3 regions of the Selenomonas sp. FC4001 genome follow, and region 1 is predicted to be linked to each of the others. Evidence: predicted binding sites of a transcription regulator. Region 1 holds the regulator's gene; each other region holds the start of a gene.
What was found. Region 1 encodes HrcA, which represses chaperone genes, less so after heat shock. Its sites were predicted from a motif close to TGTTAGCACTCNNNNNNNNNGAGTGCTAACA; they were not measured.
Positions count from the first base shown of each region.

Region 2: groES (co-chaperone GroES) is a predicted target of HrcA. The motif match lies at 6,469-6,499, and genes of this name have one in related genera.
Region 3: htpG (molecular chaperone HtpG) is a predicted target of HrcA. The motif match lies at 3,145-3,175, and genes of this name have one in related genera.

Region 1 covers NZ_KL370794.1:160,871-171,341, forward strand. Annotated here, with positions in the region: gene T320_RS13685 (hypothetical protein) at 1-52, shown strand, start outside; gene T320_RS13690 (DUF4127 family protein) at 138-1,715, shown strand; gene T320_RS13695 (NAD(P)/FAD-dependent oxidoreductase) at 1,976-3,235, shown strand; gene T320_RS13700 (RidA family protein) at 3,321-3,695, shown strand; gene T320_RS13705 (TrkH family potassium uptake protein) at 3,799-5,181, shown strand; gene T320_RS13710 (potassium channel family protein) at 5,195-5,851, shown strand; gene hrcA (heat-inducible transcriptional repressor HrcA) at 5,966-7,009, shown strand; gene grpE (nucleotide exchange factor GrpE) at 7,071-7,676, shown strand; gene dnaK (molecular chaperone DnaK) at 7,708-9,570, shown strand; gene dnaJ (molecular chaperone DnaJ) at 9,635-10,471, shown strand, end outside.
Region 2 covers NZ_JNJF01000014.1:87,593-98,063, forward strand. Annotated here, with positions in the region: gene T320_RS07460 (universal stress protein) at 1-165, shown strand, start outside; gene dhaK (dihydroxyacetone kinase subunit DhaK) at 254-1,243, shown strand; gene dhaL (dihydroxyacetone kinase subunit DhaL) at 1,262-1,885, shown strand; gene dhaM (dihydroxyacetone kinase phosphoryl donor subunit DhaM) at 1,905-2,300, shown strand; gene T320_RS07480 (nitroreductase) at 2,312-2,911, shown strand; cobalamin riboswitch at 2,984-3,163, shown strand; gene T320_RS07485 (GntP family permease) at 3,494-4,912, shown strand; gene T320_RS07490 (VanW family protein) at 5,057-6,307, opposite strand; gene groES (co-chaperone GroES) at 6,539-6,820, shown strand; gene groL (chaperonin GroEL) at 6,848-8,476, shown strand; gene T320_RS07505 (D-alanyl-D-alanine carboxypeptidase family protein) at 8,605-9,759, shown strand; gene T320_RS07510 (class I SAM-dependent methyltransferase) at 9,876-10,471, shown strand, end outside.
Region 3 covers NZ_KL370793.1:417,918-428,388, forward strand. Annotated here, with positions in the region: gene T320_RS11725 (AI-2E family transporter) at 1-438, shown strand, start outside; gene T320_RS11730 (hypothetical protein) at 502-993, opposite strand; gene htpG (molecular chaperone HtpG) at 1,138-3,102, opposite strand; gene T320_RS11740 (flavodoxin family protein) at 3,295-3,864, opposite strand; gene thiT (energy-coupled thiamine transporter ThiT) at 4,574-5,182, opposite strand; gene T320_RS14425 (endo alpha-1,4 polygalactosaminidase) at 5,409-6,410, shown strand; gene T320_RS11755 (hypothetical protein) at 6,468-8,684, opposite strand; gene pelG (exopolysaccharide Pel transporter PelG) at 8,668-10,161, opposite strand; gene pelF (GT4 family glycosyltransferase PelF) at 10,168-10,471, opposite strand, start outside.

The DNA.
Region 1 (10,471 bases):
CGATGATGTGAAAGATGATTTGAAGGCACTTTTGCCACAGAAGAATAAATGACGGCAGTTGAACCTGCTGTGAAGGGAGCGATTTTTTGTCCAGTTGGTATAAGCGGGGTACTGCCTTTTTAGCCCTGCTACTGGCTATGGTGATGTTTATGCCTGCCGGTTTTGCCCGGCATAAGGAAGTAAAGCCAGATAAGATTCTGTTTATCCCCCATGACAATCGGCCCATTTCGGACAAACAGACCGCGGAGGTCGTGCAAAAACTGGGGTATGAGGTGGTCGTGCCGCCGGATAATCTGCTGGGAAACCGGGAGAATTTGGGCAATCCGGATGCTCTTTGGACATGGATACATGCCAATGCCAAGGATGCCAAGGCAGCGGTGATTTCTTCGGACTCGCTGGTATATGGCAGTCTGGTGGGATCCCGCAAGCATAATTACAACAAGGGGGAAGTGCTCGAACGGGCTTCCCGCTTCCGTCAGTTCCGTAAGGAAAATCCCAAACTGCCGCTCTATGTCTTTGGATCCATCATGCGCACGCCTCGCAGCGGTGAGGCTTCGGGCCATGAGGAACCCAAGTACTACCGCAGCTATGGCGGTGATATCTTCCGTTACACGGTGCTCAGCGACAAGGAAGAAGTGGAGGGCCTGAGCCGCCGCGAGACGAAGGAAAAGGCCTTTTTGCAGGAACTTATTCCCAAAAAGGATTTGGCAGACTGGTTGGGACGAAGGGGCAAGAATTATTCGGTCAATGAGGAACTTATCAAGCTCACCCGTGGCAATGTCTTTGACTATCTGGTGCTGGGCCGGGATGATAATGCGCCTTATTGCCAGACCCATATGGAGAGCCGTCATCTGTCGGAATCCGGCAAGGATTTGGGCAAGGCACGCTTCCAGACCATGGCAGGCATTGACGAAATGGCCATGCTGCTGATGGCCAGAGCTGTAAATAACCTGCGCCGGGACGTGCCCTTTGTCTATACCCGCTACAACTGGGGACGCGGGCCGAATACCGTGCCTGCCTATTCCGATGAAAAAATCAACATTTCCATTCAGGATGCCATTATCGCGGCTGGCGGCATGCCGGTTACCAGCCCTGCGCGGGCGGATTTGGTGCTGATGGTCAATACCAATCCCAATGGCAAGACTTACGAAGCCAATGCGCGCAGCAATGATGGTTCGGAGCGGGAAGGCACCAAGTACTTTGCGGATTTGGTCAGCGATTACGTGGGCAAAGGCTATCCCGTAGGCATTGCGGATATTGCCTATGCCAATGGCGCCGACAACGCTTTGATGGAACAGCTGAAAAAACGCAAGCTGCTCTTTAAGATTCGTGCGTATTCCGGCTGGAACACGCCCACCAACAGCTCCGGCTTTGTCATTGGTGAGGGCATGCTGGTGCGCAACATGAAGAAAGATGATGTGGATGCCCTGTTGTTGACCCGTTATCTGGATGACTGGGGGTATCAGGCTAATGTGCGCAATACCATTGCCCGCCAGCTTACCTGGCTGCGGGGCGAAGGTGTATACGGCAGTCTGGATGCCAAGCGCGAGGCTGTGTCCCTGCGCACGCAGACCATGATGAAACGCTTCGCGACGGAAAATCTGCCGCCGTTCCCCAGTCTGGAAGAAATCTATGTTTACTTCCCTTGGAACCGCTTGTTTGAATCCGATGTTCAGCATCAGGTTTACAAGGAAATTCACTTCTTCAAAAAATAAATCGTTACCCGTTGGAGGCCGTTGCACAAATGTGACGGTCTCCATTTTTACGCCTAAAAAAGGGGAAGTCGGAGAGAATAATGGCGTATTTCCTGTCGCTAAGAATAGACAATAATAAATTGACTGAAAAATGTAAATTTCCTCTTGCAATTATCGCTGAACGTGTTATTATGTTATCCATGAGAGAAAAGTGCTTTTTTTCACAAGTTAAAGTTAAATTTTTCACGAATTATAATGAGCAGTGACTGGGAGGGCTTTTAATGGCAGATAAGAAACCGCGTATCGTTATAGTAGGCGCAGGCTTTGGCGGCGTCAAACTGGCAAAACTGTTTGCGAAAGATGATGTGGAGATCACTTTGGTAGACCGTCATAACTATCACCTGTTTCAGCCGCTGTTGTACCAGGTATCCACGGCGGTATTGTCTACAGATGAAATCGCTTATCCTATCCGCACTTTCTTCCGGAAGAACCCCAACGTGGAATTCTTCATGGCGAAAGCCCAGGGCGTTGACCAGTCCCGCAATGTACTTCTGACCAACCACGGGGAAATCGAGTATGATTATCTGGTGCTGGCTGCTGGTGCGACTACGAACTTCTTCGGCATGAAGGAAGTGGAGGAACACTCCTTCGGCATGAAGTCCCTGCAGGAAGCGCTGCATATCCGCAACCATGTGCTCCATATGTTCGAGCGTGCCAACAAGAGCAAGGACCCGGAAGAACGCAAAAAGATGCTGAGCTTCGTCATCGTCGGCGGCGGCCCCACGGGTATCGAAGAAGCCGGTGCTATCTCGGAGCTGGTGGGCATCCAGAAAAAGGAATTCCACAATCTCGACTTCAGCGAAGTTTCCATTAAGCTTATCGAAGCAACTCCTAACGTACTGCCCATGATGCCGCAGAATCTTCGTGACCATACGGTGGAAGTTCTGCGGGGCAAAGGTGTGGAAGTCCTGCTCAATACGCAGGTAGTCGGCTATGACGGGCACATCATCAAGCTCAAGAGCGGCGAAGAAATCCCTACGGGTACTCTTATCTGGGCTGCTGGTGTCAAGGCGGTTCCCTTTATCGCAGATTGCGGTGGCGAAGTGGATAGAGCAGGCCGCGTAATCGTGGATGAAAACCTGCGCGTCAACGGCAGCAAGAATGTTTTCGCCATTGGCGACTGCGCTAACTTCTGTCACGGCACGGAGCGCCCGCTGCCGACAGTGGCGCCGGTGGCCACGCAGGAAGCCAAGGTCGCACATGAAAACATCCTGCGCCTGATTCGCGGTGAGGAAAATCTGCAGACCTTCGTCTACAAGGATTTGGGGGCTATGGCAACGATTGGCCGTGGTCAGGCTGTCGTGGCCAAGACCAGCATGAATCCGGAAATGACCGGCTTTATCGCCTGGTGCGCCTGGATGTTCATTCACCTCATCCGTCTGGCCGGTACCCATACCAACATCACAGTGGCCATCAAGTGGACCTGGAACCTCCTGTCCGGTACGCGTCTCGGACGCATTATCACGAATATCAAAATCTGACTGTTAACTTGTAACAACATATAGATTGCGGTAAAATGGATACGGTACGTTTGTGCCGTATCCATTTTTTTAGGGAGGAATCATCATGCAAGTTATTCATACCGACAAGGCTCCGGCGGCCGTAGGCCCCTATAGCCAGGCTATCAAGGCAGGCAATACGCTCTATCTGTCCGGGCAGATTGCCATCAACCCTGCTGAAGGCAAGATTGTGGCCACGACCATTGAAGAACAGGCCGAACAGTGCTGCTGCAATATCGAAGCGGTGCTCAAAGAAGCCGGTACCGATATGAGCAAAGTGGTAAAGACCACCTGTTTTTTGGCAGAGATTGCAGACTTCAAGGCTTTTAATGAAGTCTATGCCAAGCATTTTATCAGCAAGCCGGCCCGCAGCTGTGTGGCAGTGAAGGACTTGCCGGCTGGGGCACTTTGCGAAATCGAAGCGATTGTAGTAATGGAATAATAGATTGTCATGACGGTAGGAAGCGGCTGGTGTAAGTTCTGGCAGCGCTTCCTGCCGTCAGCTGTTATGATGGATTTTCGCTCACAAGGGAGTGAGGATATTGATGATAAAAGATGAGGAAGAAGATTTCCTGCATAAGGTCACAAATGTAAAAGCCCAGCAGAAATTCCGCTTAAAGCCGACCCAGACCATTTTGCTGAGTTTTGTGCTGATGATCAGCTTAGGGACGATGCTGCTTATGCTGCCGGTCAGCACCACAAGCGACAAGGGCCTGCCGTTCATGGATGCGCTTTTCGTATCCACATCGGCTTCCTGCGTTACCGGGCTTACAGTAGTGGACGTGAAGAACGATTTGAGCTTCTTTGGCAAATGCGTTATGCTCATGCTGATTCAGGTGGGAGGCCTCGGGATTATGACCTTGGCCACCATGGCGGCGCATGCCATGGGCTATCGCTTCCGCCTGAAGCAGAGCCTTGTCCTGCAGGAATCCTTAAATCAAAGCGGGCGTGCTGGACTCTTTGGCCTGATTCGGCGCATGATTATCTATACGCTGGTGGTGGAGGGCTTTTTTGCGTTGCTGCTCACATGGCATCTTTACCCTGAAATTGGTTTTGATGCGGTGGGGTATGGAATTTTCCATGCGGTGTCGGCTTTTTGCAATGCGGGCTTTGATCTGTTTGGCAATTATGACAGTCTTTGTAAACGGCCGGATGATATATTCCTCATGGCAGGGATTGGCCTGCCCATTATTTTGGGCGGGATAGGGTTTACCGTGATGTATGATGTGCTGCATGCAGGCGGCTGGCGGAAGTATTCCCTGCATACGAAGATTGTTCTGGTCAGCACGTTGATTTTGATTATAGGCGGTACGCTCCTGATTTGGGGCATTGAAACAGGGAATAGTCATACCATCGGGGAAATGCCACTGGGGCAGCAAATAGCGCACGCCGCGTTTATGTCGGTTTCCTGCCGGACGGCGGGCTTTAACTCCTTTGATTTGGCGCAATGCACACAGATTACCAAGTTGGTGATGATTATTCTGATGTTTATCGGTGCATCGCCGCTATCCACTGGCGGCGGCATCAAGGGAACGACTTTTTTCGTCATCATGCGGTCGGTGTGGGCTGTTTTCCGCGGGGAGAGTGAACTTACCGTCTTTGGCCGGGCCATCAGCAAGGAGTTGCGGGATCAGGCCTTTGCCATCTTTACCATTGGTACACTTTGGGTGGTGTCCATGGGAATATTACTTTCCATTATCGATGGTGAGGTACATGACCTCGAAGATGTGGTTTTTGAAACGGTGTCGGCTTTTGGCACGGTCGGCATGGGCATTGGCATAACTCTTAGCTGGAATGACTGGGGCAAGGGGCTGCTGTCTTTGACGATGCTGTTGGGCAGGGTGGGGATTATGACCTTCCTGCTGTCCTTTATCTGGCAGAAGCAATCCACCATTAAACATCCGGAAGAAGATATTATGATTGGATAAGGAAGGGGTTATTATGGCAAGCAAACGGCAATTTGCGGTTTTGGGACTTGGGCGCTTTGGCATCAGCGCAGCCCAGACGCTGGAAGAAATGGGATATGAAGTATTGGGCGTGGATATGGATGAAAATCTGGTATCCTCGCTGGCAGAATCCCTGTCGCAGGTGGTGAGCTTTGATATGCGCGATGCCCGGGCGATGGACCAGGTGGGCATCGACCATTTCGACACGGTGATTATCGCCTCGAAGAATCTCGAAGCCAGCCTGATGGCGACCATGCTCTGCAAGGAGCGCAATGTGCCGGAAATTCTGGTCAAAGCCATCGATGACCGTCATGCGGACATGGCCCGCAGGCTCGGCGCGACGAAGGTAGTCTTTTCTGAACGGGATATGGCCCGCCGCACCGTGATGCATCTGGTGTCGGACAATGCGGTGGATTATATTGATTTGGCTGGCAGTCTCAAGATTATCAATGTCAAAACACCGAAAGGGCTTTTGGGAAAGACTTTGCTGGAGGCCAACTTGCGGGGACGCTATAATGTCAACGTGGTGGCCATCCGTCATGGCCATGAAACCATGGTTACGCCGCCGCCGACTTACCGCTTTGCGGAGGGGGATAACATCTTCATTATCGGTAAGGAATCGTCCCTGGCAGAATTGGAAAAGGATTTTTGATTTTTTGACTTTTTATCACTTGACTTTTTGTTTTATTCGCGGTATCATTCTTATAGACTTAAATTTAGCACTCATCATTTCAGAGTGCTAACAGAAGTCAGGAGGAGGGAGCACATGACCGGTAAGCTGTATGAGCTGGATGAGCGCAAGCAGCGGGTGTTAAAGGCCGTTATTGACGATTACATCGAATCGGCAGAGCCGGTAGGCTCCCGTGCACTGGCCCGCAAACATGATTTGGGGGTGAGTCCGGCTACCATCCGCAATGAGATGGCGGATTTGGAAATGCTGGGGTATCTTCAGCATCTGCACACCTCATCGGGACGGGTGCCATCCTCCAAGGGCTATCGCTTTTATGTGGACGGTCTGATTCCGCCCAAGCCTGTAAGCGATGAAGAAAAAGCACTGATTGACCGCTGGTATAAGACCAGGGTGCAGCGAATTGACCAGGTCTTTGAGGAAACGGCCAAGCTGATATCGGCGGTGACCAAGAATGTTTCGTTGGTACTGGCGCCGCAGATGACACAGGCCCAGTTCCGCTGCCTGCAGTTCCTGCCGCTGGACAGCCGCAGGGTTATCACGGTGCTGATGACGGATGCAGGCTTTATCGAAAACAAGATTATGGAGATGCCGGAAGGAGCAGAGTTCGAGGACTTCCAGCGCATGGCGGCGGTTATCAACAAGAATCTGGCCGGCCATACACTGCAGACAATCGAGCATCACTCGCTGGCAGAAATTCGGGATGAAATCCGCGACGAAGGCCTTTATGAATCGGCCTTGTCCATTATCCAGCGGGCACTTGACACCGGCAAGCAGGAACGCCTCTACTTAGGCGGTACGACTAAGATGCTGGAACAGCCCGAATACCATGATGTGGAAAAGGTCAAGCATATGCTCATGACCCTTGAAGAAGAAGAACTCATGAAGGATATCCTCAGAGCTCATATCGGTGATGGCTTGGAAGTCACCATCGGTCAGGAGAACGAGGACAGCCACTTCAAGGACAGCAGCATCATCACAGCGACCTATCATTTGGATGGTGAGCTCTTAGGAACCATTGCAGTGCTGGGGCCGACCCGCATGGAGTACGCCAAGGCCATGAGCCTCTTGGAGTACATGAACAGTAATCTGACACAGGTTATTAAACGCTTTCACTGGTAGCTGCCAGTATTGGAGCGAAATATAAATACCTTGGAAAGAGGTGAAGGAATTGCCATCATTCATGAAAGATGAATTAAAGAAGAAGGATGAGCAAAAGCTGGAGGAAATGCAGCAGGAAATCAATGCTGTCGATGCTGATGAAGCCGATGAGGCGGAAGAAGCAGCCAGCGAAAGCGCAGAAAGTGAAAATGAAGAAACTCAGGAACCTCAGGACGAAGCTGCTGCCCAGATTGAAAAATTGACGGCAGAGCTCAAGGAGAAGGAAGACCGTGTCCTGCGCCTGCAGGCGGATTTTGAAAATTTCCGCCGCCGCACGAGCAAGGAAAAGGAAGAACTCTCCGCTGTGGTTACCCAGGGAATGCTCAAAGATATGCTGCCGCTTTTGGATAACTTCGAGCGCGCTATGGCCGCCGAAGCCAAAGACGGCGAGGCTTTCCAGAAGGGCGTGGAAATGATTTTCACGCAGTTCACGGAAATCCTCAAGAAGAACGGCCTCGAACATATTGAAGTGGAAGGTCAGAAATTTGACCCGAACTTCCATCAGGCCGTGATGCGCGTGCAGAATGCAGATATGGAAGATGATGACATCGCCCAGGAACTGCAGAAGGGCTACATGGTCAAAGGCCGTGTAATCCGTCCGAGCATGGTGCAGGTAGTTGCTAATTAATTCGTTTATAAAGTTTTTAGGAGGATAAATCATGTCAAAGGTTATTGGTATTGACTTAGGTACGACGAACTCTGTTGTATCCGTTATGGAAGGCGGCGAACCGACCGTTATCACGAACCCGGAAGGCAGCCGTATCACCCCGTCTGTTGTTGGTTTCACGAAGGACGGCCAGCGCCTCGTTGGTCAGCTAGCTAAGCGTCAGGCTGTGTCCAACCCGGACCGCACGATTGCTTCCATCAAACGCCACATGGGCGAAAATGACTACAAGGTCAGCATTGATGGCAAGGATTACACCCCGCAGGAAATCTCCGCTATGGTTCTGCAGAAGCTCAAAGCTGATGCAGAGGCATATCTGGGCGAAACCGTAAGCCAGGCTGTAATCACGGTTCCGGCTTACTTCAACGACAGCCAGCGTCAGGCTACCAAAGATGCTGGTAAGATTGCCGGCCTCGAAGTTCTGCGTATCATCAACGAACCGACGGCTGCTGCTCTGGCTTACGGCCTTGACAAGGATGAAGACGAAACGGTTCTCGTATTCGACCTCGGCGGTGGTACGTTCGACGTGTCCATCCTCGAACTCTCCAGCGGTACGTTCGAAGTTCTCGCAACCAACGGCGATACGTTCCTCGGCGGTGATGACTTCGACCAGAAGGTTATGGACTGGATGGTAGAAGAATTCAAGAAGGAAAACAACATCGACCTGTCTCAGGACAAGATGGCTGCTCAGCGCCTCAAGGAAGCTGCCGAAAAAGCTAAGATTGAGCTTTCCAGCATGACCCAGACGAACATCAACCTGCCGTTCATCACGGCTGATGCTACGGGCCCGAAACATCTCGACCTCACGCTGTCCCGTGCGAAGTTCGATGAACTGACCCGTGACCTCGTAGAACGCACGATGGAACCGACCCGTAAGGCTATGGCTGACGCTGACCTCTCCGGCAGTGACATCAGCAAGGTTATCCTCGTTGGTGGTTCTTCCCGTATCCCGGCTGTGCAGGAAGCTATTCGTCAGTTCCTCGCTAAAGAACCGTCTAAGGGCGTTAACCCGGATGAATGCGTATCCGTTGGTGCTGCTATTCAGGGCGGTGTACTGGTCGGCGAAGTTAAGGACGTACTGCTCCTCGACGTTACGCCGCTGTCCCTCGGTATCGAAACCCTCGGCGGTGTCTGCACGAAGATTATCGAGCGCAACACGACGATTCCGACCCACAAGAGCCAGGTATTCTCCACGGCTGCGGATAACCAGCCGTCCGTTGATATCCATGTTCTGCAGGGCGAACGCGAAATGGCTGCCGGCAACAAGACGCTGGGCCGCTTCGAACTCTCCGATATTCCTCCTGCACCGCGTGGTGTTCCTAAGATTGAAGTTTCCTTCGATATCGATGCCAACGGTATCGTGCATGTATCTGCAAAAGACCTCGGCACGGGCAAGGAACAGAAGATTACGATTCAGTCCGATGGCGGCATGACGAAGGAAGACATTGACCGTATGGTTAAGGAAGCTGAAGCGCATGCAGCTGAAGATAAGAAGCAGAAAGAAGCCGTTGAGGTTAAGAACCAGGGCGAAAGCCTTGCATATCAGGCCGAAAAGACCCTGAAAGACCTCGGCGACAAGGCAGATAAGACGCAGGCTGCTAATGTTCAGGCTGGCATTGATAAGCTCAAAGAAGCCCTCAAGGGTGGCGACACGGATGCCATCAAGAAGGCTACGGAAGAACTGCAGAAGCCGCTCTATGAAATGAGTGCCGCAGCATATCAGCAGGCTCAGGCCGCTGGCGCACAGGGGGCACCGGGCGCAGATGCAGGTGCTAATGCTGGTGCTCAGCAGCAGGCTAAGGCTGATGATGATGTAGTTGATGCCGAATATACGGAAGTCAAAGACGATAAGAAATAATCATTTGCTTTGATGGATTGTTGGGAGCCGTATGGCTCCCAATCGTTTTTAAGGATGGTGCAACGTGAGCGAAAAACGCGATTATTATGAGGTGCTGGGCGTTAGTAAAGGTGCCTCGGAAGCCGAAATCAAAAAGGCTTATAAAAAAATGGCCCGCAAATATCATCCCGACCTGAACCGTGACGACCCCAAAACTGCTGAAGAAAAGTTCAAAGAGGTCAATGAAGCCTATGATGTCTTAAAGGACCCGCAAAAGAAAGCAGCCTATGACCAGTTCGGCCATGATGCCTTCGCAAATGGCATGGGCGGTGGCGGAGCCGGTGGCTTTGGCGGTTTCGGTGGCGGCGGCTTTGGTGGTTTTGGCGGCGGCGAAGGCTTCGGGGATATCTTCGATATGTTCTTCGGTGGCGGCGGCCGCCGTTCCAGCGGCCGTCCCGGTCCGGAACGCGGCAGCGACCTGCGCTACGATTTGGAGATTTCCTTTGAAGAAGCAGCCTTTGGCAAGGAAGCGGAACTTTCTGTTCCGCGCACGGAACAGTGCGACCACTGCCATGGTACGGGCGCAGCTCCGGGGACCAGCCCGGAAACCTGCCCGGATTGTAATGGTACGGGTACTCGCCAGACTGTGGCCAATACGCCCTTTGGCCGCATGGTCAATCAAACGACCTGCGGACGCTGCCATGGTACAGGCAAGATTGTCAAGAATCCCTGCTCGAACTGTAACGGCACGGGCCGCAAGAAGGTTACGCGGAAAATCAAGGTCAACATCCCGAAAGGCGTGGACAATGGTTCCCGCGTGCGCGTGAGCGGCGGCGGTGAAGCTGGCGTTCGTGGCGGCGGCAATGGTGACCTTTACGTTTACATCTTTATCCGTCCGCATAAGATTTTCCAGCGTGAGGGC
Region 2 (10,471 bases), on a different contig from region 1:
ACGGGCAGTATCCATAAAGCTATCATCCGTGTAGCCGCGCAGGAACACAGCGACATGATCATCATGGGCAGCCGCGGGTTAGGTCTCTTCAAGGGAGCCCTTATTGGCAGCGTCAGTCAAAAGGTGATTGAAGAATCGCCCATTCCGGTTATGGTGATTAAATAGGCATAACTAGCAGGCAGTTTCCTCAGGGGGAACTGTCTGTTATTGTGTATAAAATCAGGGCAGCAGCCCACAAGGGAGGATTTTGACAATGAAGAAACTTATCAATGGTGTGGAGTCCGTAGAGGAGCAGATGATTCTTGGTCTGGTAAAATCGGCTCCCGATAAGTTGCGCAAGCTGGATGAGGGCAATGTGGTTGTCCGCGCCCAGAAAAAAGAGGGCAAGGTGGCTCTGGTCAGTGGCGGCGGCAGCGGTCATGAACCAGCTCACGGCGGTTTCGTCGGGGAAGGCATGCTGGATGCGGCTGTGGCTGGCGCAGTATTTACCTCACCGACGCCGGACAAGATTTTTGCCGGTATTCAGGCAGTGGCTACGGACAAAGGCGTGCTCTGCGTTGTCAAAAACTACACCGGCGATGTGATGAACTTTGAAATGGCTATCGACATGGCAAAAGATGAGGATATCGAAGCTGATTATGTGGTAGTCAATGATGATGTGGCTGTAAAGGACAGCCTTTATACCACGGGCCGCCGCGGTGTGGCTGGTACCATTCTGGTGCATAAGATTGCCGGGGCCAAGGCCGAGCAGGGCGCAAGTCTGCCGGAAGTCAAGGCTGTAGCCGAAAAGGTTATCGCTAACGTCCGCACCATGGGCATGGCTATTTCTCCCTGCACGGTGCCGGCTGCAGGCAAGCCGGGCTTTGAACTGGCAGAGGATGAAGTGGAAATCGGCATCGGTATTCATGGCGAGCCGGGCACTACGCGGGAAAAACTCAGCACAGCTGATGAAACTGCCAAGAAACTGCTGGACAAGATTTTGGCAGACATTGACTTCAAGGGACAGGAAGTTGTGGTCATGGTCAATGGCATGGGGGCAACGCCGCTGATGGAACTCTATGTCATCAATAACTTTGTGCAGGATTACCTCAAGGAGCAGGGCGTAAAGGTTTATGACACCATGGTGGGCAACTATATGACCTCCATTGAAATGGCTGGCTTCTCCTTGACGCTCCTGCGCCTTGATGATGAAATGAAAGCTCTGTATGATGCCAAGGCCGATACGCCAGCTTTGAAACGTTAAGTAAAAGGGGAGACCATTATGTTAGACACAGCAAAAGCAGCAGAAATCATCCGGGCTATTGCAGCACGGATGGAAACAGAAAAAGATTTTTTAACACAACTGGACAATGAAATCGGTGATGGTGACCACGGTATCAATCTGGCACGGGGCTTTAAGTCGGTGCTGGAAAAACTGCCGGAACTGGAAGGCGGCGATATCGGCGGCCTGCTGAAGGGAACGGGCATGCAGCTGGTTTCCAATGTGGGCGGCGCTTCCGGCCCGCTCTATGGCACAGCTTTTATGAAGGCTGGCAATGCGTTGAAGGGCAAGACGGAAGCTACTGCCGCAGAATTTGCCGTGGCCATGGAGGCCGCTATCGGCGGCATCAAGATGCGGGGCAAGAGCGAAGAGGGAGAAAAGACCATGCTCGATGCCCTGTGCCCGGCCTATAAGGCTTTGTCTGAGGCAATTGATGGCGGTGACGAACTCAAGGATGCTCTGTCCAAGGCCATTGAGGCGGCTGCCAAAGGTGTGGAATACACCAAGACCATTATCGCCACGAAGGGGCGGGCCAGCTATCTGGGTGAGCGCAGCATTGGCCATCAGGACCCGGGAGCTACGTCTTCCCTGTATATGCTGCAGGAAATCGAAAAATGTTTGTAAGGAAAGTCTTCACGGTGGGGTGAGTAATTTGGTCGGGATAGTAATCGTATCACATAGCGAAAAATTGGCAGCAGGAGTTGTGGAAATCGCTAAGATGATGGCTCCCAATGCGCCGTTAGTGGCAGCAGGGGGACTGGATGATGGCGGCCTGGGGACAAGCTATAGCAAGATAAGCGACGCTATCGATGAAGTGTACTCCGATGACGGTGTGGCCGTGCTCATGGATATGGGCAGTGCCGTAATGACCACGGAAATCGTTATCGAGGACAAGGATGACAGCAAGGTAAGAATGTTGGACTGTCCGTTGGTGGAAGGGGCAGTGCTTGCCGCAGTGGAATCCATTGGCGGCATTACCTTGGATGAACTGGCGGTAAAAATCAAGGAATCCTACAATGTACGTAAGTTCCCAGAGTAAAGGTGGTAATCATGAAGGAAGAAATCTTAGAAGTAATTGCGACCCGGCATAGCACCCGTAAATTTAAGCCCACGATGGTGGAGTCGTCCCTGCTGGAGAAAGTTATCGAAGCAGGCCGCCGGGCACCCAGCGGTAAGAGCAAGAATACGAATCATTTTTTGGTGATTCGCGATGCGGCGGTGCTGAATAAATTGGTGGAATTGGTGCAGTCTGAATTTGCCAAGATGGAGATTACGCCGGAAAATGAAGCCAATATCGGCGGCGCTATCAAGCTGTCCAAGAAGGGGAATTACGTCTTCAAGTACAATGCCCCGGTGCTGATTGTCGTAGCCAATAAGAAGGACTATGGCAACAATATGGCGGATAGCTGTGCCGCCATGGAGAATATGCTGTTGGCAGCCAATGCGTTGGACTTGGGCGCCTGCTGGATAAACCAGCTGCGCTGGCTGCAGGATAATCCGGTGCTGCTGGACTATCTCCATGAACTCGGCATGAAGGATGACGAATGGGTTTTCGGTTCCATCAGTCTGGGTTATCCGGATATGCCGGATGGTCTGCCCAATCGGAACATCACCACCATCAAGGGCAATGAAGTAACGTATATTGGCTGAGATGAAAATTATTTATTGCGTTGACAATAAAGAAAATTTATGCTAATATACATACTGTAAACGAAAGCACAATCGAATATGGTTGGGTCAGGTGTCTTAGACTTAATAGGGAAGCCGGTATAAGCCGGCGCGGTCCCGCCACTGTAACAGGGAGTTTATCTGCATAGTTATGTCACTGGGAGTTCATCCTGGGAAGGCGCAGATAAATGTTGATCTGGAGCCAGGAGAACTGCCTGATTAACAATCGCCGTTTGACCTGCGAGTGATGGGGATGGAGATTTATCGGTACTGAAAAGTTTTTAGAACCTGGGTTAGTGTGGGTATTTTCGAGTAGCGTAAATGAGCTCTTCCCTACGCGGGAAGAGCTATTATTTTGCCTATTTCGTCGAAAGGTTTTTCCTGTCGGTTTTATCTGACAGGAAGAAATGCTCATACATTTCATTCAGTTCTATGGATTGTCTGCGTTCTTGCAGCAGCTCCGATAGCTTTATCGGAGCTTATTTTTTTCCATTTACATAGGGGACGTGTTCCCATGACTATCGGGGATAGTGGATAATAATTTGAGGGGAGTCTTTGGACACCATGGAAGCACTTTGTATTGGATTAGCACTTTTAGGACTTATGTATTTTGCTTACCGCGGTTGGTCAATTATTCTGATTGCACCGTTTTTCGCGGGGCTGGCGGCGCTGGCCAGTATGTTTGATATACTGCCGGTGTACAGCGAGCTGTATATGACCAGATTAGCGGAGTATGTGAAGACATATTATCCCGTATTCCTTTTCGGGGCAGTGTTCGCTAAGCTGATGGAAAAAGGGGGACTGGCTTCGGCCATCGCCGGCAAGATTGTGGATGTGCTTGGGGAAAAGCGGGCAATTCTGGCGGTATTGATGGGCTGCGGGGCTTTGACTTATGGCGGGCTCTCCGTATTCGTGGTGGCCTTTGTTATGTATCCCTTTGGTGCGGTGGTGTTTAAGAAGGCGGACATTCCCAAGCGGTTGCTGCCGGCGGCGCTTTGGGTTGGTATCTTCTCCTTTGCCATGGTATCGTTGCCCGGCACACCGCAAATTCAGAATATTATTCCGTCCTCATATTTTCAGACAAGTACCTGGGCGGCACCGGGCATCGGCTTGTTTGCTTCCCTGTTGTTCTTGCTGATTGGCTGGGGCTGGATTGGCCGAAGGGCAAAACATTTGCAGGCACAGGGAGAAGGTTATGGTGACCATGGCAGTGACGGACGTAAGAAACGCAATCCGAAAATTAATATTCCCTGGTATTGGGCAATGGTTCCCCTGCTTATGGTTATTGTCATCAATGTGATTCTCTCGAATCCCTTTGGTTGGGAATGGGGCTTCCATTGGAATGAGGAAAGTCTGGCTGCCTTTGTGCCCTTGAAGTTGACACTACTGGCTTCTCATGTAGGTAAGGTTTCGGCCATCTGGTCTATCAGCGTGGCTTTGATTCTTAGCAGTATTGCCGCTGCCTACATCGGCCGCAAACGGTTGAAAGTCACCGATGGTTTCCTGCCAACCGTCAACTATGCGGCACTGTCCTCTGGCTCTGCTGCGCTCAATGTTGCTTCCGGCTATGCCTTCGGCTGCGTTATTACCGCTATGCCAGGTTTTGCGCCTGTGACGGAATGGCTGGTGGGCATTGCCGCTTCCTTTGGCCCGCTGCTGTCGGCGGTTATTACCACGAATATCATGTGCGGCATTACTGGTTCTGCTTCCGGTGGTTTGACCATTGCTCTGTCGGCGTTGGGTGACCAGTGGGCATCCATGGCCATCGCCGCAGGGATTCCCTTGGAGGTTCTCCATCGTATCGTGGCGGTAGCTTCCGTAGGTATCGACCCGGTTCCGCATTGCGGCGCACTGGTAACTCTGCTGGCTATCTGCGGTCTGTCCCATAAGGAATCTTACTTTGACATTGCCATGATTATGGGCATGAAGTTCTTGGTTCCGTTCCTGTGCATTATCTTCTATATGCTGACGGGAATCTGCTAAGCTGTTGGTTGACATCTAAATATTAAGCAAAGCTCGTAAAAGGCCGGTGCAACTATTTCTTTCACTGAGACGCTTCGCGTCAAACATTACAGAAATAGTTGCACCGGCCTTTATTGTTAGTTGTGATAAATGAACCTGAATGGATTAGGTATGCTTTAATGGTTCGTAAGCATCTGTGTGGAGGTATTCCCGGTCAACAACTTCGCCGTTTTTCATCCAAAGGCGGTAGAGGGACGGGCGCATGGTGCTGCCTTCCGTGACCAGAGCAATGCTCTTGCCGCCCAAGTCAGCTTTGGTGCCCAGAACGTAAATGGTCAGAGTATTGCCGCTGTTGGCGATGGTGAGGTAGACGGGATGGGGCAGGGGATTGCGGAAGACGAAGTCGATGAGACCGTCTGCCACGGTGGCATCCCGTCCTGCCGGAACATAGGCAGAGGAAGCAAAGTGACCTGTGCGTTCCACAGGCGTAAGGCCTGCCAGCAAAATCGCGTTGTAAAGTGTGGAACTTACCTGACAGACACCGCCACCCACATCGATAGCGTGCTGGCCGTAGACGATAACGCCGGCGTTCTTGTAACCTGCGTCATAAGTGCGGGGGCCTACAATAGAGTTAAAGGAAAGTGTGGAGCCGCTGCGGATTAATGCGCCCTGCAGATGGCTGGCGGCCAGGCCAATGTTATCGCCGCGGTCACCGGGATAAAAGCTGGTGGTATAGGAGCCTAAGACACCATCGATGGCTGCTAAATCACTATTCTGGACAAAGGGCGGCTGCTCGGCAGGGACAAGTTCCTTGCGCACCGTGAGATTGAGGGATTTGAAATCCGGCGTCATTTCCTCGGCTAGAGGCGCGATATCCAAAGTCAGTCCGGTGACGGCAGCTGTTTTTTGGATACTGCCGTTTGCCTGCAGGGTGACGGTGCCGTTTATCGGCGGGGTATCAATGGCGGTTTTTATCTGCAGCAGCTTGTTTTGGAGCAGCTGCTCATCAAAGCTGGCATCCATGGTGACAGTGGCTCCGAAGATGGCACACCACATCTGGCTGATGAGATTTTCGACAGCCGTTCCCTTGCGGCCAATGCTGTAGGCGGCTTCCACGGCTTCATCCACGTTGCCATGCAGGTTGATGTCCGCCGGGTCAATCTGGAAATTTCGTTCCTTATACGTGAGTACGGCTGCTTTGCGCTGCAATTTGCTGGCGGCAAGGCTCGCGAAGTATTTATGGGCTTCGCTTTTGCTCATGCCCGCAATGGTGGTGCCATGGGCCTGTACACCCATGATGATTTTATTCTGATTGGTGACCGTTACAGAAATGCCGCCGGCAATCAGGACGGTCAGGATTGTACCGAAAAAAGTGAGGGCGACGATTTTGCCCAGGGCCGTGTTGGAAAGATTCATAAAAATAAGACACTCCCTAAGAGATTTTCAATCACCCTTTCATTATACTTTTTTTGAGCATTAAGCGCAACGAACAGCTGTGGGAAATAAACTTTGTTTTTTTGACTTTTTTAGCATAACAACTTGACATTTTGACTAAAAAAAGGTACTATAAGAACTGTGCTTAGCACTCGGGATGTTTGAGTGCTAACAAACTAACGACGTATTTCATAATATAGGAGGAAGATACCTATGATTAAGCCATTGGGCGAAAGAGTTGTCATCGAAGTTGCTGAAGGCGATGTAAAGACCGCCAGCGGGATTGTACTGCCGGATACGGCTAAAGAAAAGCCCCAGAAGGGCACGGTTGTAGCTGTAGGTACAGGCAAACTTCTGGAAAACGGTGAGCGCGCTGCTATGGAAGTAAAAGCTGGCGACACGGTTGTTTTCTCCAAGTACTCCGGTTCCGAAGTTAAAGTTGACGATAAGGAATACCTGATTGTCCGCGAAAGCGATATTCTGGCAATTCTCTAATAAGCGTATTTTCTGGAGGTAATATAAATGGCTAAACAGATTCTGTTTGACGAAGAAGCTCGCCGCGCTCTGGGCCGCGGTGTTGATGCACTGGCTAACGCCGTAAAAGTAACCCTTGGCCCGAAAGGCCGTAACGTAGTGCTCGAAAAGAAATTCGGCGCTCCGACCATCACCAACGATGGTGTAACGATTGCCCGCGACATCGAACTCGAAGATCCGTTCGAAAACATGGGCGCACAGCTCGTGAAAGAAGTTGCTACCAAGACCAACGATATCGCTGGTGACGGTACGACGACGGCAACGCTCCTCGCACAGGCTATGATTCGTGAAGGTATGCGCAACGTTGTTGCTGGCGCAAACCCGATGATCATCAAAAAGGGTATCGACAAGGCTGTAGCTGCTCTGGTTGACGAAATCCAGTCCAAGGCTAAGACGATTGAAAGCAAAGCTGACATCGCTCAGGTTGCTACGATTTCTTCCGCTAACGAAGAAACGGGCGAACTCATCGCTGAAGCTATGGAAAAAGTTGGTAAGGACGGCGTTATCACCGTTGAAGAATCCAAATCCATGGCTACGAACCTCTCCGTTGTGGAAGGTATGCAGTTCGACCGCGGCTACATCTCCCCGTACCTTGTAACGGATACGGACAAGATGGAAGCTGTTCTCGATGATCCGTACATCCTGATTACGGATCGCAAGATTTCCGCTATTGCTGACATCCTGCCGATTCTGGAACAGGTTGTAAAACAGGGCAAGCAGCTGGCTGTTATCGCTGAAGATGTTGATGGCGAAGCTCTGACGACGATTGTTGTCAACAAGCTCCGCGGCACCTTCAAGGCTCTGGCTGTGAAGGCTCCTGGCTTCGGTGACCGCCGCAAGGCTATGCTCGAAGATATCGCTATCCTCACGGGTGGTACGGTTATCAGCGAAGAACTGGGCCGCAAACTCGACAGCGTAACGCTTGACGACCTCGGCCGCGCTCGTCAGATTCGTTCCACGAAGGAAGAAACCACGATTGTTGATGGTGTAGGCGATAAGGACGCTATCGCAGCTCGCGTAGCTCAGATTAAGAAGCAGATTGCTGAAACGACTTCTGACTTCGACAAGGAAAAACTGCAGGAACGTCTGGCTAAACTGGCTGGCGGCGTTGCTGTTATCGAAATCGGTGCTGCTACCGAAGTGGAAATGAAGGACAAGAAATACCGCATCGAAGATGCCCTCAACGCAACCCGCGCTGCTGTTGAAGAAGGTATCGTAGCTGGTGGCGGCACGACCTTCATCGACATTCTGCCGGCACTCGACAAAATCAACGTGGAAGGCGACGAAAAGGTTGGCGTAAACATCGTTCGCCGTGCTATCGAAGAACCGGTTCGTCAGATTGCGGACAACGCTGGTCTCGAAGGTTCTGTAGTTGTTGAAGCAGTGAAGAAGGCTGGCGACGGCATCGGCTTCAACGCCCTCAAGAATGAATACGTTGACATGATCAAAGCTGGTATCGTTGACCCGGCTAAGGTTACGCGCTCCGCTCTGCAGAACGCTGCTTCCATCGCTTCCATGGTTCTGACCACGGAAACGCTGGTTGCTGACAAGCCGGAAGAAAAACCGGCTATGCCGGCTGGCGGTGCTCCGGGCATGGGCATGCCGGGCATGATGTAATTACATCATCATAAACATGAAAAAAATTCATGCATAAAAGGCCATAACGTGCTATACTAATAAGGCTTTCCTTTGGGAGAGCCTTATTAGTTTTTTATTTTTGCTATAGATTAAGGGAGATAGGTACTTTGAAATTCTGGCATAAGATTGCAACTTTGCTGCTGGTTGCCTGCATGCTGTCGGTACAGCTGCCGGTAGCGGCCGGAGAAGGCGGCGAGCCGGAGATTACTGCCCAATCGGCCATTATCGTGGAGGCTTCCACAGGCCGGGTAATTTGGGAGAAAAACGCCGACGCGCGCATGTACCCGGCCAGCATGACCAAGATGCTGACGGGAATTTTGGCGCTAGAGCAGATGAATCTGCGTTCCCAGATTGTCATGTCCCCTGCGGCAGCTTACACGGAATCGTCACCTTTAGGCGTGCTGCCCGGAGAAACCATCCGCACGGATGAGCTGCTGAATGGCATGTTGCTCGAATCGGATAATGGTGCGGCTGTGGCCTTGGCAGAATCCATGGCAGGCAGTGTATCCTCCTTTGCCAATATTATGAATGGCAAGGCCGAGGAACTGGGCATGAAGGACAGCCATTTTGTTAATCCCAATGGACTGACGGCAGAGGGACATTACTCCACGGCCCGTGATATGGCTAAGCTGGCCCGCTATGCCATGCAGAATCAGGCGTTTCGGGATATTGTCAAGCAGGAGCAGCGGACAATCTACTGGACTTCGCCGGGAAATAAGACCTTCCGCGCGCATAATACCAATAAGCTGCTGGGCAAATACGAGGGCATGACGGGGATTAAGACCGGTTGGACCAATGCCGCGGGCGGCTGCTTAGCCACCGGAGCACAGCGTAATGGTGTGGAACTTATCGTGGTGCTGATGAAGACACCAACTCCTGATGACCGGTTTAAGGATGCGGAAAAGTTGCTGGATTATGGTTTTTCCCATGTGAAGCTGTCCAAGGCGTTATCCAAGGAACGCACCCGCCATCGGGTTTGGGTTACCAATGGACAGGAAGCTTCCACGCATGTTTATCCCGCCAAGGATATTGCGTACCCGCTGATTAACGGCGAGGATAAGAGCAAGTATTCCCTGGCCTATGATGTGCCCAAGGTGGTATCTGCTCCCTTGAAGGCAGGCACGCCGGTAGGCAATATTGTGGTCCGCTATAACGGCGAAGCCGTAGAGCAGGTACCCATGCTGTCAGAACAGGTCAACAGCGGTTTTAGCATCGGTTCCTGGCTGGTGCAAACCTTTAGCTGGGCCATCAATCTGGTATGATAAAGTGAATAAATTTTTGAGCCCCCAAGGGATTTTATAACCCCCTGGGGGGCTTATTTTTTTGGAAGAAAGCAGGTAAAATATTAAGCAGAGAATGGAAATGGGATGGGAGATGGATGATGATGAATAACGCACAAAGGCAGTTATCCCGCAGAGACAGGGAGCAGCAGTTAGATGGTTTGATTGAAGCATATTGGGATGAACGCAGTGAGGATTTCAGCAAGCTGCGGCAGAAGGAATTAAGCGGTCCCTGTGCCGCTGCCTGGCAGGCATATTTGGCTGGGAAACTGGCTGCCGATAAGCCTTTGAAGATATTGGATATCGGCACCGGAGCGGGTTTTTTTGCCGTGCTCCTTTCGCGGATGGGCCATCAGGTGACTGGTATTGACATGTCAGCAGATATGCTCCATCAGGCCAAGCAGAATGTTTTGGCTGCCGGCTGCTCCGCAGAGTTTCGCAAGATGAATGCCCAGGAACTTGATTTTGCCGCTGAAACCTTCGATGTGGTCATCAGCCGCAATCTCACCTGGACCCTGCCGGATGTCATGCAGGCCTATCGTGAGTGGCAGCGGGTATTGAAAAAAGGCGGCAGACTCCTGAATTTCGATTCCGACTATGGTCTTGTGACCTTCTCTCGTAAGGAAGACCAGGCCGATGTTCATGCCAACATCCGGCAGGAGCTGGTTACGGAATGCAATGATATAAAAGATGA
Region 3 (10,471 bases), on a different contig from region 1:
GCCGTGATTGTCTTTCTCTACTTCACGATTCGCCACCTGCCCTATGCTTCGGTCTTCGCCGTCGTATCCGGCATCTGCGAGTTCATCCCGGTGCTGGGGCCCACGGTGGCGTCCGCCTTCGGTACCTTGTTAACGGCCACCGTCAATCCCATGGTGGCTTTGCAAACAGCAGGCTTTTACCTCCTGCTCACGCAGGTCAATCACAACTTCGTCTATCCAACGCTTATCGGCAAATCCTTAAATCTCCATCCCATTGCCATCATCCTTGGCATTGTGCTGGGTGGCGAGCTTCTTGGTGCCGCCGGCATGTTTTTGGCCGTGCCCTTTATCGTCATCTGCAAGCTGGTAATCGAGGATATCTATAAAGACCGGGTATTGACCCACGAAAAAGAACAGGCATCCCGCTGGCTGGCCAAGAAAAATGAACCGCACAAATAAAAAAGTTGACATGTCAGATTTTGACATGTCAACTTTTTTCTTTCCATCCGCCCCCTGCACTATTCATTTTGTAAATAAGACTTCTATCATTTCATTTTCAAATTCATCTATCTTTTCTTGACTTGAATAATAATACCGCTCAAACTCCTCCGGCCTAACTTTACAAAAATAAATTTTAGCATCACAATACTCATCTAATGACACACTTAAAATAATACATATTTTTTCCAGAGGATACTCCTTACGCAATCTCATTCTAAGACAATCGGCCATACGTCTGGCGACATACACTTTTTTCCCAAAATTTTTAGTCTTTATATACGTCTCCACATATATTTCATTTTCATATAATTCAAAACCAGTTTTGTTTTCATATTCCTGGATTATATATTCCCAATCAAGATTTTTCGTTTCTATTTCATGCAACAATATGCATCCGGAATCGCTTTTAATTTTCAAATTCCAAAAGGATTTTTTTATCATCTTGGCCACATTCAGCTCATCAATATATATCTTTTCTTTTATGTAATCGGCCATTTTTTTATTAATCCACACTTTGTTTCCTCTTTCTGATTATTGCCCTGTTCGCTCTAATATCTTTGGTAGCATTTAATTTAATAAAAAGATACTTTCACCTGTACCTAGGATACGAGATGAAAGTATCTTTTTCAATAGGACTTCGGTCCTTTTTATATGAACTTATTTTGCCATGAGCTTAGCTACCTTATTGGCGAAGTCCACCGGATTTTCCGGCAGGATGCCTTCGATAAGGAGTGCCTGAGTGTAAAGCAGGTCGCAGTAATCCTTAAAGTCAGCGCTTTCCTTACCGCCATCATGGAGGCTCTGCAGGCGCGTGAAGAGTTCATGGTGCGGGTTGATTTCGAGGATGCGCTTAGCCTTGAACATCGGATTGTTCATTTCAGCGAAGGTCTGTTCCATGGACAGGGACGGACCTGCTTCGTCAGCTACGAGGCAGACGGCGCTGGATTTCAGACGGGCCGAAACTTTAACGTCAGCTACCTTTTCGCCCAAAGCTTCCTTGATGTCTTTGAGCAGGTCATCATTCTTCTTCTGAATGTCTTCCGTTTCCTTCTTGACTTCCTGGCTTTCGGCATCGTCGAGGTCGAGGTCGCCACGGCTGATGGAATGGAAGCTCTTGCCCTCGTATTCACGCAGGGTTTCAATGCAGAATTCATCCACCGGGTCCAAGAGATAAAGCACTTCGAGGCCCTTATCGCGCAGGGTTTCCATCTGCGGCAGGTGCTCAATGGTTTCCTTATCCTTGGCCGTAGCATAGTAAATTTTCTTCTGGCTTTCCGGCATGCGTTCTACATATTCTTTCAGCGTAACCAGCTTGCCTTCTTTAGAACTCATGAACAGCAGCAGGTCTTTGAGTTTGTCGATGGTGTCGCTGCCAGCATACATGCTGTTGTAAACGCCAATCTTGAGGGATTTGCCGAATTCATTCCAGAACTTTTCATAATCCTCACGCTTGTTCTTAAGCTTGCGGGCCAGAGACTTGAGAATGTTCTTTTCGAGCGCCTTGCCGATAACCTTGAGTTCACGGCTCTGCTGCAGAAGTTCACGGGAGATATTCAAGGAAAGGTCAGGAGAATCCACCAGGCCCTTCATAAAGCGCAGGTAATCCGGCAGCAGGTCCTTGCACTTGTCCATGATGAACACATGACGGGAATAGAGCTGCAGCCCCGGTTCATAATCCGTATGATAGAGATTGAACGGTGCGCAGGAAGGAATGGCGAGCAGCGCCGTGTATTCCACAGAACCTTCAGCCTTGGTATGGAATACTTCCATGGGCTTTTCCCATTCATGGAACTGATTTTTGAAGAACTCGTCGTATTCTTCCTCTTTGATGTCGGACTTGTTCTTCGTCCAAAGCGGCTGCATGGAGTTCAGCGTGCGGCATTCGATGGTCTTAACCTTCTCAGCGCCTTCGATTTCCTTGCCCTCATCATCTTTCGGCGTTTCTTCATGCTCGAAGTTCATCTTGATGGGGTAGCGCACATAGTCGCTGTACTTCTTGACCAAACGTTCGAGCGTGTAGTTTTCCGTGAAGTCATTTTCGGCATCATCACCGAAGAATTCCTTGCCCAGAGTAATCGTGATGCTCGTGCCGCGCTTGTCACGGTCGCATTCTTCAATGCTGTAGGAACCGTCACCCGTGGATTCCCAACGCGTACCTTCCGTTTCGCCTGCCTTGCGGGTTTCGATAACCACCTTTTCGGCTACCATGAAGGCAGAGTAGAAACCTACACCGAACTGACCGATAAGTTCCTTGTCGGTATTGCCCTCAGCGCCCTCGCTAGCTTCCTTGGCCTTCTTGAGCTGTTCCATGAATGCCTTGGTGCCGGATTTAGCGATGGTGCCAATGTTTTCGATAACTTCCTGACGGCTCATGCCGATACCATTATCGCGAATGGTCAGGGTATGATTTTCCTTGTCCGGTTCGAGGAAGATTTCGTAGCTGTCATCTCCTTCGAGGATATCGCGATTCGTCAGGCTGGCAAAATGCACCTTGTCAATCGCATCGGATGCGTTGGAGATAAGCTCCCGCAGGAAAATCTCATGGTTCGTATAAATAGAATGAATCATGAGGTCTAACAGTTGTTTTGTTTCCGCTTGAAATTCATGGGTTTCTTTAGCCATGTGTTTACGCCTCTCTTTATGTAAAATATTACGTTACCTAAGATTTAGCACTCTTTCACTTGGAGTGCTAACGTACATGGCTTAGTATACGCTAAAAACGGCAAAAAGTCAAATTTGTCATTTCGCACAAAAAAAGCCAGGGAGCAGCTTTGACTTGTCAATTTTGACAAGTCAGCCGCCTCCTGGCGTCATTTATTCTTCTTTTTGCAGGGCCGCCAATTTGGCCGCCTGCTTGGCTAGGAACTTTTTCTTCAATTCCAGTTTGCGCTCCATGCGAGTTACCAAATCCCGAGCGTCTGCCAAATCCTGTTCATCGGGATGGCTGGCGGCCTGCTGCCAGCGTTTCTGACTTTCAGCACCACCATGGGGATCATCTTTCCCGGCATGTTTGCGCTTTTCCAGCAAGGCTGGATTGATTTTTCCCTGACAGCCAAAGGTGCCGAGAATCTCACAGCCCGCCCCGAGTTTATAACCTGCCCGGGCAAAAGAGGTAATGGCGTGTTCACTGGTAGGCTCTGCGCCGTGGGTCTGGAAGAAGACCACCTTGCTGTCCTGAACCTTGGCCAGATACTTCAACGTCAAAGGGTCCGGCTGGCCCAGCCGCAGCCAGTAACCAATAGCCACAATGTCATAGGCTGACAAGTCAACAGGAGCCTCCTGCACCCGAAAGATATCCGCTTCCTCTGCCGCCCCGGCAATAGCCTCCGCCACCATTTTCGTATTGCCTGTCACCGAGGAATAAATTACTGCCCATTTACTCAAAATACCGCCTCCAAAAATTTATTCCCGTTTATTGTAGCAGAATTCTACGGACTCAGCTGTAATCATTGTTACAAGAATAAGTCGTGAAATTGCATTTGTTAGTGCGAGCTTAAATTAATCTGTTACAGCTCAATAGGGCGGAGGTGGGAATACTTTTGCGCCGCTCGCTAAAATGCCCCGCCAGCATAAAAAGCGCTTTCTATTTACTAGCGCCGGGCAGGCCGGCGGCGCGTATGCTCAGCTCAGCATCCAGTAACGAATGTTTGCGGGCCATCCCTCACTGCGTTCGGGCAGTCGCTCGTTTGCGCAAAAGCATCCCCACCTCCACCCAAAGTTATGGTTATATATATTTGCCACGTTTCGGCTGAAAGCCACAATCACATCGATGTTCTTGTTACGAGAGCAACGAGTTCGTGGCAATAGGCTAATCCGCATCTTGGGACGAACGGGGAGTGATTTTTCTGTTAGGAGCGACTGCCTGAACGCAGTGAAGGCCGGCCACATGTAGAACGAGGCTAAGCAAATACGCTGAAAGCAGCGCCGTTGGCCTGCCCGGCGCAGGTAACTGGACATCGCTATTTAACGAGGGGGTCGTTTAGCGGAAAACAGAAAAATTACTCCCCGTTCGTCCCTGACTACGCATGAACGAGATACCATAAGCACGAACTGTCAAACTGGAAATATACGAAGGGATTTCCCTATTTGTTTCTTACGAATGAACCGGCATCATTTTTTCCACCAACCGCTTGAGGGGCAATACTTTCAGAATCAGACAACAGATGGCAAATTCCGTCAGCAGGAAAGAGCCGTTAAAGGTCAGGGAGTACAACACGGGACTCATGCCTTCGGGCGCATAACTGCCGAAGAACACCACGCCGGAAATGAAATGGCACAGGAACCGCCCGCCGAAGGCCAGTGCCGTTCCCCCATACAGATGATTGCGGCAGAGACCTGCCAGCCCCATGGCCATAAAGGGCAGCGGATAATCGAAAAGCACCTGCACCGGATGAAGGATAAAGGGGTCCTGTATGATGTTAATCATGCCATAGACAAAACCTGCCAACACCCCAGTGCCCACACCAAAGCGATAGGCAATCAGAATCAACGGCAGCATTGCGCCCGCCGTCACACTTCCCCCCTGCGGGAGATGAAAGATATGCAGCTGGTGCAGAACCACCGCCAGCGCCAGCAGCAACGCCGAAGTAACCATCGTGTGCGTGTCAAAGGACTCATGACGGACACGCATAAGGCCAATGGCCAATATCAATACGCCCAGCAGTGCTAGAAGCACCACTGGCTGTGCAACAATTTCCAACAAAACGTTTCCCTACCTTCCCCAATCATATACAAGGAACAACTGCGCCCCATCCAGGACAAGCCGCCCCGTCAATATCAGCATAATACATACATTTATGATTATAAACCACTCACCGCTATTTTTCTACCGCAATCTCAACAAAACCTTTGTCCAAAGACATCTTGCTCCTGACGGGCAAACATGCTATAATTGCTCATCACTAAAATATCATCAAGGAAAGGCAATCATGATGAACAATGACAAGACCTGGTGGCAGCGTTTATTTTTAGGGCTCGGAATCCTGGCTGCCAGTACAGCAACCCTGTCGGGCAGCGAAGCCTCTGCTCCCGCCCGCTATGACACCGCCATGGTAGGGCTTCTAGGGGAACTCCACGACTACGCGCACAGACAAAATCCCCGGTTCCAGCTGCTGGCCAATGGCGGCTCCTCCTTATATCTGCCCATCGATGGCAATACGCCTGCCAATGTCGGCAAGATGCTGCAGGTTGTGGATGGACAACTGGCGGAATCCGTCCATTATGGCTTTGACATGAAAGATGGCGAGAAGACGCCTCCCGAGGAAAAAGAATTTTTCCTGCAAACCTTGGATGCCGCCAAAGCAGGCGGCCTGCCCATATTCGTGCTGGACTATGTAAAAGACGCTCGTCAGGCGGCAGATGCTACGCAGCAATGCCTAACCAAGGGCTACATTCCGCTGGCCACCCCCTATCGCGATTTAGACCAACTGCCCCCGTACCCATCTGCCAATATAAATACGGCAGATGTTACCCGGCTGCAGGATGTCAAAAATTATTTGATTCTCCTCAATCCCGGTAAATTTTCTTCCCGCGAAGAATACCTTTCCCAGCTGCAAGCTACCGACTACGATATGCTGATTATCGACCTCTACGCCGGCGATACATTGCTGACTGCTGGTGAGGTGGAAAAACTGAAGCACAAAGCCCATGGCGGGCGCCGCCTGGTGCTGGCCTATATGAGCGTCGGCGAGGCGGAAACCTATCGTCACTATTGGCAGCCGGAATGGAAAAAGAAGCGCCCCCATTGGCTGGACGCCCCCAACGATGACTGGCAGGATAACTACCGCGTAAAATTCTGGATGCCGGAGTGGAAACACCTGCTCTATGGCAATCCTAATGCCTATCTGGATGAAATCCTGGCCGCCGGTTTTGACGGCGCTTTTCTCGATGTCATTGATGTCTACCAGTATTTCCAAAATGGAAACGAATAAAAATAATCCCCTTGGCGGTTCTGATATACCGCCAAGGGGATTATTTTATATAGGCACTTAAAAGGATTGATTCCACATCAGACTCATCTTCCAGCCCTGGTATGAATCTGTCTCACTGCCCTGGATATAATAGCGTTCCACTTTGGCCCGCAGTTCCGAGGTATCATCGATGCGATACGCATAGCCAAGCGTCAGCGCATACAAATGACGATTGCCCCGCCAGGTATTCGTGCGCCAATTGTAGCTTTGTCCGTAGCTTCCGCCACCGTTAAGGAGTACATAGCCCCGCTGCTTTTTATCAAACTGATGTGTTAAGCCCCAACCGCCATAATAGCGATAGATGTCCTCGACATCACCCGCCTGATAATTTCCCCATAGGTAATACTGCCAGGAATTGCGCTCGTCGATATCCTGACTGCCGTAAAGCTGCAAAGTCCAATCCTCGCCATCTTCAAAGCGCCCGCTGCTATATCGGTTGCGATAGTAAGCGCTGACGGCATTCACATGGATAAGTTTCGCCGAAAACTGCTGCTGCTCGCCGATATGACGATATTCGATTTCCTGCTGGAACTTATTGCGGGGAGATATTTCCATGGCAACATCCGGGTCATAAATTCCTGCATCTGTATCTTCATATTCTATCCGATAGCTGTAATCCCGTCTAATCGTGTAGCTCAACCTGCCTATCAGGCTGTCTCTTTCCGTAAGCCTGTGGGTTGCCTCGATTTCCGGCGTAAACTGCCAGCCTTCACTGAAGGAGCTGAAGGCCGCCAAATTATCCGCCATCATGGCATTTTGATGCGCATTTTGCTCTCCTGTCGGCGCGTTGACGGTCAGCTTATAATGAACATCATTGATTTTATGGTCATTTTTATAGGTTAGGCCCAGCTGCGTATCCGTCCAGCCACTGACGCGGCCATGCGGAAGGCCGGTATCGGAAACCAGCCAGCCAGTAGACAGGGAAACATCCCATTTTTTCTCCGTCGCATAAAATTCAACAGGCTGATACAGCTGGTATCCTCTGGGCAAACCGGCCCCATGCCAGGTGTAATATTCAAAGCCGGTGCTAAGCCCCTTGCCTTCCCCAAAGTGTGCTAAATCATAATCGGCTTTTGTCTTCCAGTTTTGGGTTTCTGTTAAATTATTTTCCGCAGTTGCAACACCGCTTATGGCTTCCTCATGCCAGTTTTCAGCCTCCGTTACATCATTGGCGCTTTCCTTCACATCTATTTCTGCTTCGGCCTGTTCTGCCGTTAAATCCTGCACCAATTCCCGGGCATCCTGTTCGGCATCTTCCGCAGCCATACGGGCATCCTGCAGGTCATCGAGCTGGCTGTTCAGTGCATCCAGCAAGGCCTCGGCATCATCCACCTCAGCATCCAGGGATTCCAGCTGCTTTTCATAGGCCTCCCATTGGGCTTCCTCAGCCTGCCGCTCCGGCGCAGCTGCCTGTGCCCCATTCACCATGGCCATAACATCGTTCAGCCGGTTTTGTGCATATCCCACACTTTCCCAAGCCTGACGGATACGTTCTTCTAATCCATCGTTTTCCGTCCGCAGATGTCCCAGCTCCCTGCCGAGTCTTTCATAGGCTGCCTGCGTGCTGTTGCGGCGTGCCTGCACGTCTGCCACGGCCCCCTCCTGTGCCCATACCTGCGGGGCAAAATCTGCCACCGCCTGTTGGGCGGCAATGGCCTCCCGAGTGCGCTGAGCACTTTCCAGCTGGGCATTCGCCAGTTCCTGAGCAATACGCTGCAGATTCAGGCTGGCCTTCTCCAAATTCTGCTGTGCTTCCAGAAGGGCGCTGGCCGCATTTTCCTTATCTGCTTTTGCCTGCTGCAAATCAGCTTTAGCCTCGAGCAAGGCCTGGGCCGCTTCTGCAGCATTCTGCTGCGCCTCCTTGAAATCCCTTATTCTGTCCCTGTCATTGCGCAGGGATTCAAAAGCCGCCGGAATATCATTCATGGCATTGCTGATACCTGCCGCTTCCCCGGCCATAGGCGGCAATAAAGCCAAAGCACTGATGGAAGCCGCTTTCGCGGTTTGCCGCAGGGCCGCCTCCTCCCGCATCTTCCGCTTACGGCTGCGAGTCATGCGCATTTGCTGCAGAACAAATCTTTTGAGGCGGGGTTCTTCCCCCACTTGTGCCTTAGCCAACCTTTTACGGCGCTTACGGCTCATGCGAAAGGCCACTGCGCCCCAGCGCTTCCGGCCCTCCTCTTCCAGCTGAGCTGCTTCTGCCAGCCGCTGTCTTGCCCTACGGCTTGTTCTCATGGTTATCGCTCCTTGCCGTTTCCAGATTTACATACTTATCCCCGTAAAGCCACAGAGTGAACCTCGTCAGAATCCCGCTGGTGGAACGGTAAAACACCGGCTGGGAACAGAACACCAGATAATTAATCCGCTGCGCAAAATGATTCAGCTTGACAAAGGCCCAGATAAACGACAGCGCCGCCGCCAAAAAGAAAGTGAACCCGTAACTGTAGCTGCCACCATAGTAGAGTCCCCAAAGCCCCAGCAACAGATTGGACAGGAAAAACACCGTCGATAAACTCAGAACGCTTTTTTGATAATCGAAGTAAACCAACAGAATATACACCAGCTGCAGCAATCCGGTAAAGAAGGCCCCAAAGAGCAGTACATTATACATATTCACCTGATTGTAGGTAATGCCCGACCAGCTCAGAAGATAGTTCCCCACTGCCAGCGCCACCAGCGTGAACACCAGTTGGAACTCCGTAATATGCCGCAGCTCAAACCAGAGTGTATGCAGCAAATCCTTGCGGGCATCATCAATCTCCCGAAAGTTGCCCTTCTGGGTAATATAAGCAAAGTAATGCGCATAGCGCTCATAAAAATTCGTCTCCACCGTCACCACAAACATGGTCATGAGCGGCAAAATGGACAGGAAGGCGTAAAAGGTCACCACATCATAGATGGGTGAGTAAAGATACGTACCACCTACCATTACACCCCAATCCCCCTGCCAGATGATGATATTGGGCAAAAAAAGCCCCAGCATATAGCAGACAGCCGTAAGAAAGAGCCGCCAATGACGTTCAAAATACGGCAGAAAGGCAAAATTCTGCCCACCTTTGTTCAGACCAAAGTAACTGGTAATGTGCAGCAAAAAGAGCAGATTGATAAGCCCCATCCCTATATCCATGGCGAGCAGCCCGGACTGTTCCGGCTGCAGGCTGGTCTGGGTCAAAAAAATCCAAACCAGAAAAACACTCACGAGCACACCGGTCAAATAGCTGACGAGCAGGCGGGAATATCGCTTCACTGCCGACAGATAAACGCTTTCCGTCCAGGCCAGCAATAGTTCCGCAAAAAAGAGATACCCCAGCCACTTGGTCAGAAGCGGCAAGGGCTTATCCCAGAAGAAAATCCCCGCAGCCACAGCTCCCAGCGCCGTGATGATGGCCCCCATGCCAAAGAGGGACGCAGTCACATTTTCAAAGCGGCCCAAGGACAGGGAATCGGCCAAATAACGGGTCAAAACCATGATAAAGCCGGCCGATAGAATCTGGGAAAACACAAAGGCGTATACCACCGAAGCCACAAAGACCTGGCTGGCTTCCCCCTCAATGCCATAATAGGCAAAGAGGCTCTGCACGGCCAAGACCATACTGGTCATCAGGGCAAAGGGGCCGGCCGTGATGATGGCCGAATAGGAATATGCTTTTATATGGCCTGCCGCCGTGCGGGCCGTAAACAATTTCTTTAACTCAAAACCTACGCCTGCCACTTTCCCTTATGCCTCCTGCACATACATCTGATAAATCTCCCGGTACCGTTCGATGAACAGCTCATAGGTATAGCCGCGCCGGGTGCGCTCATAACCAATGTTGCCCATTTGCCGCCGCAGCTTAAAATCCTTGCCTAGGCGAATCATTTCCCCGGCCATGGCCTCAAAATCCATCGGGGCCACTACAGCGCCTGCCGTGCCCAAATCATCCTGACTGTCACCATAGATAAGTTCCCGACAGCAGCCCACATCCGTAGCCACAAAAGGCCGATGCGCCGCAAAGCCCTCCAAAATCGCTAGGGGCTGCCCC